4 regions of the Pseudoalteromonas sp. CuT4-3 genome follow, and region 4 is predicted to be linked to each of the others. Evidence: predicted binding sites of a transcription regulator. Region 4 holds the regulator's gene; each other region holds the start of a gene.
What was found. Region 4 encodes sigma-54, which starts transcription at its own class of promoters, with help from an activator protein. Its sites were predicted from a motif close to GTTGGCACGNNNNTNGNNT; they were not measured.
Positions count from the first base shown of each region.

Region 1 (2,206 bases), 410 kb from region 4:
AACAGATCGCTACGGTGTTTTAACACTCAATACTGAAACACTAAACGAGCAAATAGAATCTGATGTAGATTTAGTACAGCAGTTTTTTGTAGGTGATGACGAAGACGAGGGCGGTTTTGCGCAGTCTTTTGATGAGCTAATGAGCTTTTATACAGACTCTGACGGTATTATCCAAAACCGTATAGACAGTAAAACTAACCAACTAGACGATTTAGATGATCAACGTCTTAGCCTTGCCAGCAAAATGGAGTCTTTATCTGACAGGCTATACGCTCAGTACAACGCCATGGATTTACTAGTCGCGAGCCTTAACTCTACAAGTAGTTATGTGCAAGCGCAGCTTGAAAATATGCCTGGTGTGGTGAGTAACAATTCATAACCATTAAAATTTGTTAATGCCTATATAAAAAAACCGTTTTATAAACGGTTTTTTTATGCTCAATTAAGTTTAAATAGCGTCGTGCGATACTTAGTTAAACTGATTTGTAGGCAGAGATAGCTTTACCTGTTTTTTTTTGTTTAATTATGGCTTTAGATGATTCATTTTTTACAGCATTTGCTTGTTTACTAATGTTGTTTATGTTGGTTTGAACTGCCATAAGCTGCTCGGCGTTAGGCGGGTTATCGCTTTCGCACCAGCGCTCAAGCTCACTATTTAAAGTAGCCATAATTGGCGTCGCGTCATCAGCTTTGTTGCTTTGCACTAATACTTCAATTTGGCTGAGTAATTGGTTAATGTACTCAGCTTTGCTTATTTGCTCTAAAGCCATTAGTTTATACCGCAGGAATACGCTGATCGACAGGAATACTATCCCAGCCTTCTTTTATTTCTTTAATGATGCTTGAAACTTCAACAACTGCTTCAATATCATTATTTATATTAGCTTGAGTTAACCTGCGTTGGCAGTATGCGTATAGCGCCAATAAATTATCAGAAATACTAGGATCTTGCTCTACTTCTAAGTTAAGCGCATCTTGAAGTGCACCTAGTAGTAAAATACATGCTGAAAGGTTTTCGCCTTTTTTTTCTATTTCTTTGCGCTCAATAAAACCTTTAGTAGCGGCCAAACGGCCAATTATGTTACTAAAAATAAGGTTAATTTGCTCATAGGGCGCCATTTCAGCGATGTTGCTGGCACGCACTTGAGAATATTTTTTTAATGAAACATGAGCCATGGGGAAATCCTAAATAAATATGTGAAATCGTCTGTACGAAACAAAAGCAATATTAATGCCAAGCATCTTGCGTTTATTTAGTTATCGGCATCGTTGCTTTCAACTTAAGCTAATTATAGTTTATATTTTTGACCAAAGTAATTTTATGCACTAAGTAAAAGTAGTACAGAATATTAGCTTTAAGTATTAATTGATAAACCAGTACTTAAGTTTTAATTATTAAGTATTATTGTTTTATAGCAATGTCTATTTTTTGGCGTTTATGTCAAAAAACCGCCGCTATTACTTGCATCCATTCAGATCTCGCTTACAATTTAGCTAATAAAATAAATTAGTGAAATTATGGCTCGCTAACTATGATCTTGATTTTAGATAATAATAATAACCGTGCAATAGGATTAAATGCATCGCTTACCTTTATTGGGGAAGCTGTGCAGTTACTTGACGAAAGTGATTTTGAGCAAGTATCTAGTAAGTATCAACAACAAGAATGCATTGTTATTTTAGGTGCATTGCAAAGCTTAGATCATGAAAGCTTAATTAAGCGTTTTCCAACCCTACCTTTTTTACTGATTGGTGAAACACTCAAGCCCTTATTAAGTATTGCTAATGTGGTGGGCTTAATTTGTGAGCCGTTTAATCACGAAGTAACCACACAGTTATTACACGACTGCCAACAGTACCAACGTATGCTTCCTGGGAGTCACAAGCAGCATAAACCACATAAAACATTTGATGGTTTAGTTGGCGAAACCGATGCTGTTAAAAACGTACGCTTTTTAATTGAGCAAGTGGCTAAAACCGATGCAAATGTGCTTATTTTAGGCGAGTCGGGTACAGGTAAAGAGGTGGTTGCGCGTAACGTCCATTTATTATCTAAACGCAATACTGGGCCGTTTGTACCAGTAAACTGTGGCGCTATTCCTGGAGAGTTGCTCGAAAGCGAGTTATTCGGTCACGAAAAAGGGGCGTTTACCGGCGCTATTTCTGCACGTAAAGGGCGCTTTGAATTGGCTCAAGGCGGTACGCT
Region 1 is NZ_CP142030.1:2,619,616-2,621,821, reverse strand. Features, by position in the region: gene fliD (flagellar filament capping protein FliD) at 1-379, shown strand, start outside; gene VOI46_RS12070 (hypothetical protein) at 474-770, opposite strand; gene fliS (flagellar export chaperone FliS) at 775-1,176, opposite strand; gene VOI46_RS12060 (sigma-54 dependent transcriptional regulator) at 1,533-2,206, shown strand, end outside.
Region 1: the regulator sigma-54 is predicted to act here: its motif matches at 1,221-1,239, upstream of fliS (flagellar export chaperone FliS).

Region 2 (2,206 bases), 400 kb from region 4:
CACCTGAGGTAACAATGCGGCCGTCTTCATCGGTAGTAAATTGTCCATTTCGCGAATACGCAATATTGCCATCGGGTTGCAGCACTTCAAAAAAGCCTTCGCCTGAAATCATCCAATCGAGTGAATTTTCGGTGGTGAGCATATTACCTTGCGTAAACTCTTTTTGGTTAGCAACCACTTTTGCACCAGCACCTAGCATTAGGCCTGATGGCAGCTCGGTATCTTGTGAAGATCGCCCGCCAGGCTGGTTGATGTTTTGATACAGTAAATCTTCAAAAATAGCGCGGCTTTTTTTGTAACCTACGGTACTGGCATTCGCCAAGTTATTTGAAATAACTGAAATATCAGTTTGTTGAGCGTCTAGCCCTGTTTTACTTATCCACAATGCAGGATTCATAAGTATGCCCTCATTTTAAAGTTAAACTATGCGCATCAACTGATCTTGACGTTCGTCAATCTCTTCAGCTGTTTTCATTAGTTTTACTTGTAGCTCAAATTGACGTTGGTGGTTGATCATATCGACCATTTCGTGAACTGGATTAACGTTAGACATTTCCAGTGCACCACTTAACACTTTTACATTTGCAGAGGTATCGACGGTTTGCCCTGGTACAGGTCTAAATAAACCATCGTTGCCTTTTTCAAGCTCTCTGCTGTTTCCTTCAACAACGCGCAGCGTGTCTACTTCTTCTAAAAAATTGGCTGGTGCCCCTTGCGGGCGAACCTGTATGGCGCCATCTTCACTAAAACTTATTTTTTCTATAGGAACCGGTAAAATTACGGGGCCACCTTCGCCAATAACTTGACGACCATGACTTGTTACCAACATACCTTGCGCAGTAATGTTTAGCGTGCCTACTTTTGTATAGGCTTCGTTTCCTGAGTCATCTTGAACCGCAAGCCAGGCGTTATCGCTCATGGCAATATCTAAATCACGACCTGTTTCGATTATGCCGCCAGAGGTCATGTTAGAACCTGGTCGCTCTTGCATTGAAAACACGCGCGTTGGCAAGCCCTCGCCAAATGCTTGCATAGAGCGCGCTTGCGCAAAGTCAGCTTTAAAGCCTGTGGTGTTTGCGTTTGCCAAATTATTGGCTTTAAGTGCAAGCCCTTGTAGGCTTTGCTTAGCGCCAGAGGCTGCAATGTAGACCATTTTGTCCATAACATCGACTCACATAAAAAATCTCTGAGTTGATAAATGCAAAATAGATGCCAGGTTAAATTTGACGCAATATAAGGAAGGTATTGAACGGTTCAGCTACGCTAGTTTTAGCTACATAGCTACAAAAAAGGCTGCAAAAATGCAGCCTTAAAATCTTAACCAAAAATAAGGTTAACTTATCGAATCTGCAAAATACTTTGCTGAATTGTTGAGTTAACTTCAAGCGCTCTTGAGTTTGCTTGGTAGTTACGTTGAGCGGTAATCAAATCAACTAATTCGTTTGTTAAGTTGGTATTTGATTGCTCAAGCGCGGATGAATTAATACTACCAAAAGTACCCGAGCCTGCTTCACCGGCCACTGGCTCACCAGAGTCTATACTTTGCTTCCAGCTGGTATCGCCTACTTGCGAAAGGCCTTGAGAGTTTGGAAAGCGAACCATAGCAACTTGGCCTAAGTAGGTTGAATCGCCATTGCTGTATGAGGCAACAATTTTACCGTCTGTGCCAATATCAATGCCCGCTAAACGACCCACTGTAGAACCATCTTGGTCAAGTGCTTTTACTTCAAAGCCACTTGAGTACTGAGTTGGAATACGGCCAGCTGTGTTGTTTTCATCACGCCAGTTTAGCTCAATACCTGTACTTGGGAATGTTGCGCCGTTATCAAGCATTGACGATAAACCAGTACCTGCACCTGCCGGTAAATTAATTTCATCAAACGTGGTGGCGTTAGTATTTGCTACACCATCTGTTGTGGCGGGTAAACCGCTAGAATCAAAACCAAGTGTGGTAATAGGTGTATATGGTGTAGTTGTTTGCTCTGCACCAGATGTACCGTCTACCACTTTACCATCAAGCGTAGCGTATACTTCCCAGCTATTGTCTGTACCACCTGCAGCTGCATCTTCTTCTTTTACAAAAAAGTATTGCAGAATATGTGGTTCACCTAATGAGTCGTAAACAGTAGTAGACGTCGACGAATTATAGGTACCGTTCGATGTCGGATCAAAATCGAGGCCTGTTGCATCCGCTGTTGCATCTAAG
Region 2 is NZ_CP142030.1:2,633,526-2,635,731, forward strand. Features, by position in the region: gene flgG (flagellar basal-body rod protein FlgG) at 1-397, opposite strand, end outside; gene VOI46_RS12125 (flagellar basal body rod protein FlgF) at 419-1,162, opposite strand; gene flgE (flagellar hook protein FlgE) at 1,339-2,206, opposite strand, start outside.
Region 2: the regulator sigma-54 is predicted to act here: its motif matches at 1,199-1,217, upstream of VOI46_RS12125 (flagellar basal body rod protein FlgF).

Region 3 (2,206 bases), 160 kb from region 4:
ATGCAAGAGTTGCTATCATTTATGATATGGGAATTTGATTTCGTAACGAAAGTAATGCTGCTCGATCCAATTTAATCGACCAGCTTATCGCCTCTAAGCTATCCCTGCACTGCTCGACATAAATTATCTTTTTATTAAACATAATTTAGGATATTAAAACAACAGACAATATCGAACCAGCGATAGAAAATTACATCGTTAATTCTAGAAGTCAAAAAAGTTACAAAATTACATTAATTTGATATATTGAAAAGTAGGACAGAGGTAGCACAGGGTAATTTCGGTTAGTAGGTATTTACTTGGAAAGTTTGTAAAAGTGGTGGCCCCTCCCAGACTCGAACTGGGGACCTAACGATTATGAGTCGTGTGCTCTAACCAACTGAGCTAAGGGGCCAACTTTGTATAACTACGTGGTAGTTAATTTTTGAAGCGTTTAGCCACTGAGCGACTAAAGCGGGTTGCAGTATAAAAAGTTTTTTAAGGCTTGTCACTAGCAAAAACCTTTATTTTAACAATCAGTAAGCTGACTGCTTAAATAGTAATCTTTTTGCATGCGAATAGGCAGGAAATAACAGAAAAATAAACGCTGAAGTATGTAAGCCGCTTTTTTACAATTTTAATAATTATAAAAAAGTGGCCGGCTCACATTGAACACACCACACATTATTTTTTAGCAATAATGTAGATAGCGTGAATTAAACCAGGGAAGTAACCTAGTAAAGTTAGTAAAATATTTAGCCAAAAATGCATACCTAAACCAACTTGTAAAAATACACCCAGTGGCGGTAATAAAATCGACAGTATTATACGAATGATATCCATGATGTAGCTCCTTTAAAAATGACAAGCAAAAAGCCCAGCTAAGCTGGGCTTTTTAGTATAGTGTATTATTCAGCAACAATAGTTAGTTCATCTACTACGTCACGAACATCTTCAGCATTTTTAGCGATTTTTACTGCTAACTGCTTTTCAGCTTCTGTTTCAACAGAACCTTTAAGTTTTACTATACCGTTGTCGGTATCAACGTCGATATCTGTACCGTCAACTTCTGAGTCAAATAAGAAACGTGTAGTAATTACTGTGGTGATTTTAGCGTCAGTTAAGTCGTTATCGTCATCATCCATAGTGTCACGGTCTTTGTCGTCCATATCCATGTTTTTCACAACAGTTAGGTTGTTTTCTACATCAGATACGCCATCTAGGCTAATTACAAGTTCTTCAGCTAGCTCTTTATCAAGGTCGCTGTTTACTTTACCTGTAAGTACTACCTTGCCATTTTTTACATCAGTGTTAATGTCAAAGTTGTTTAGATTAGTGTTCATAAGAAGCACTGTTTCTGCCTTACCATCAATCCAAGCATCTTTACTTTCATTTTCCCAAGTGCCCGCTTGAGCACCCATAGCTGTAGTACCTAGAACTAAAGCCGCAATCATAGATTTGTTGAATGTTTTCATAATCTTTCTCCTTTTGATTAAAGACACTTTTATGTATGCGAGCTTTAGGCCAACTTTATTAACACTTTAAATTCAAGGAGTTAGCAATTTTATTAGGTATAAATAAAAACACCTCCGAGTAAACATTTACAGGCTATTAGGTAAAACTTTCTTAAGTGGTGAAAATAACGATTATATTGCTATTTTGGTTAATCTATCGTTAATATAATAAATTAAGCGGAGTTATTAAAATAATAAGCCATTGATATATAGATAGTTAAGTTTTGGTACACCACTTGCTATGTACAGTGGTAACTCATATAAAAAGGATTATTCCCATGTCTGTAAAAATTGAAGACCGCCCAATAGAGCAAGTTCGCGAACAAGTGATAGACCAACTTATTTATAACTACAGCCATGGCGTTATTTCAGCTGAAGCCTTTGAAAGGCGCTTAGACAGTGCAATGGAAGCAACCGAAAATACTGCGTTACTTAATTTAGTTGAGGATTTAACCCTTACTACAGATACCCAGTACAGTGCTCAAAAGCAAACGCAATTTGCCCCTAACTACAGCGCCCAACAAGCGGATGAAGAAAACTTAACACTGCGAAGCATTTTAGGCTCAAGCGAGCGTAGCGGCCAATGGGTGGTGCCTAAAGATATTTACATTCAAAACTATATGGGGTCGATTGTTTTAGATTTTACTGATGCTATTTTTGCCCACCAACATGTTACCGTGCATGTAAATTGTATTTTTGGCAGCGAAGAAATT
Region 3 is NZ_CP142030.1:3,195,864-3,198,069, forward strand. Features, by position in the region: tRNA gene VOI46_RS14815 (tRNA-Ile) at 318-394, opposite strand; gene VOI46_RS14820 (YqaE/Pmp3 family membrane protein) at 664-822, opposite strand; gene VOI46_RS14825 (BON domain-containing protein) at 888-1,454, opposite strand; gene VOI46_RS14830 (LiaF domain-containing protein) at 1,772-2,206, shown strand, end outside.
Region 3: the regulator sigma-54 is predicted to act here: its motif matches at 1,490-1,508, upstream of VOI46_RS14825 (BON domain-containing protein).

Region 4 (2,206 bases):
TGCTGGTGTTGATCCGATTTCAGTGTTAGATATAAAGAAAATAATAGAACATCTTAAAAACCGTGGCATTGGCGTATTAATTACCGATCACAATGTAAGAGAAACCCTTGATGTTTGTGAAAAAGCCTACATTGTTTCTCATGGGGAGCTAATTGCATCTGGCACCCCAGAACACGTATTAAATGACAAAACTGTACGCGATGTTTATTTAGGCGAGCAATTTAGGCTGTAACATTTAAGCCATACCTACAAGCATCTGCTAATATTAATTATAACAACATAAAAGGATTGTTAGAGATACATGAGGCAATCATTACAGCTGCGCATGGGCCAGCAACTTACAATGACTCCACAATTGCAACAAGCGATTCGCTTGCTGCAGCTCAGTACATTGGATCTCCAGCAAGAAATACAAGAAGCACTTGATAGCAACCCGCTATTAGAAGTAGAAGAGCAAGATTACACGGAAGAGTCGGCTGGAAAAAATGAACAAAAAGCAGATACGGATGATGTAACCGTAAGCGCATCGGCTGACGATACAACCAGCGAGTACGAGCAAGACAGTGGCGAAGCTTTAAATAAAGACACCGTTAGCGATGATATGGCAATGGATGTAACTTGGGATGAGTACATGAGCGCAGCCCCTGCGGCATCCTCAGGCCCAATGCCGGAAGATGAGTCTATTTATCAAGGTGCCTCTACTGAAACGCTACATGAGTATTTAATGTGGCAGCTTCAGCTTACTCCTTTTAGCCCAACTGATGAAGCCATTGCTATTGCCATTGTAGAAGCTGTAGATGACTCGGGTATTTTAACGCTAAGTTGTGAAGAGATTTTAGAGAGCTTTAACCAAGAAAACGATGACGAAGTTGAAGTTGAACTTGATGAAATAGAAGCCGTTTTAAAGCGTATTCAGTTATTTGACCCTGTAGGTATAGCCGCGCGCAGTTTACAAGAGTGCTTGTGCATTCAGCTAAACCAGTTTGATAAAGACACCCCTTTTATAGAACAAACTAAAATGATCTTAACCGATCACATTGATCTATTAGCGGCACGCGACTATCGTACATTAATGAAAAAGACTAAGCTTAAAGAAGACGAGCTTAAAGAGGTCATGACCCTAATACATACCCTCAACCCAAAACCTGCAGATACAATAGTAAGGGAAGAGTCGGAGTATGTAATACCAGATGTGTCGGTTAAAAAAATAAAAGGCCGCTGGGTGGTAGAGCTAAACCCAGATAGCATGCCAAAAATACGCGTAAATAGTCAGTACGCGGCTATGTCACGTACCGTTAAATCAAGTGGTGATAGCCAATTTATTCGTTCTCACTTACAAGAAGCTAAATGGTTTATAAAAAGCCTTGAAAGCAGAAACGACACGCTGCTCAAAGTAACAAACTGTATTGTAAAACAGCAACAGGCATTTTTTGAACATGGCCCAGAAGCCATGAAGCCAATGGTTTTAAACGATGTTGCTGAAATGGTAGAAATGCATGAATCGACAATTTCGCGTGTTACTACGCAAAAATATATGCATACGCCACGTGGTATTTTTGAGCTTAAGTATTTTTTCTCAAGCCACGTAAGCACTGAAAACGGCGGCGAGTGTTCATCAACCGCAATACGTGCCCTAATTAAAAAGCTAATTGCCGCGGAAAACTCAGCTAAACCATTGAGTGATAGTAAAATTGCGGATATATTGGCAGAGCAAGGAATTAAAGTAGCTAGACGCACAATAGCAAAATACCGTGAATCGCTAGCTATTCCACCGTCAAATCAGAGAAAGAGTTTGATATAAGACGTAAAAAACAAAGAGGAAATGCTTATGCAACTAAACCTAACTGGTCGTCACGTAGAAGTAACTGATTCACTTAGAGACTATGTAAATAATAAATTTGCAAAGCTAGAAAGGCACTCAGATCATATTAGCAATGTGCATGTCATTCTCGATGTAGAAAAACTCAACCAAAAAGCAGAAGCGACTATTCATGTAAGTGGCGCAGATTTATTTGCCTCAACAGAGCACCAAGATATGTATGCCGCTATAGACTCGTTGATTGACAAGCTCGATCGTCAAGTCATAAAACATAAAGAGAAGCTTGCTAGACACTAATATTATGAAATTAAGTACATTAGTATGCCAGGACTGCAGCAAAGCTGCGGTCCTTTTTAGTAGTAAAAAAAGAATTTTAGAGTTTATCAG
Region 4 is NZ_CP142030.1:3,033,079-3,035,284, forward strand. Features, by position in the region: gene lptB (LPS export ABC transporter ATP-binding protein) at 1-232, shown strand, start outside; gene VOI46_RS14030 (RNA polymerase factor sigma-54) at 302-1,801, shown strand; gene hpf (ribosome hibernation promoting factor) at 1,829-2,116, shown strand; gene VOI46_RS14040 (PTS sugar transporter subunit IIA) at 2,121-2,206, shown strand, end outside.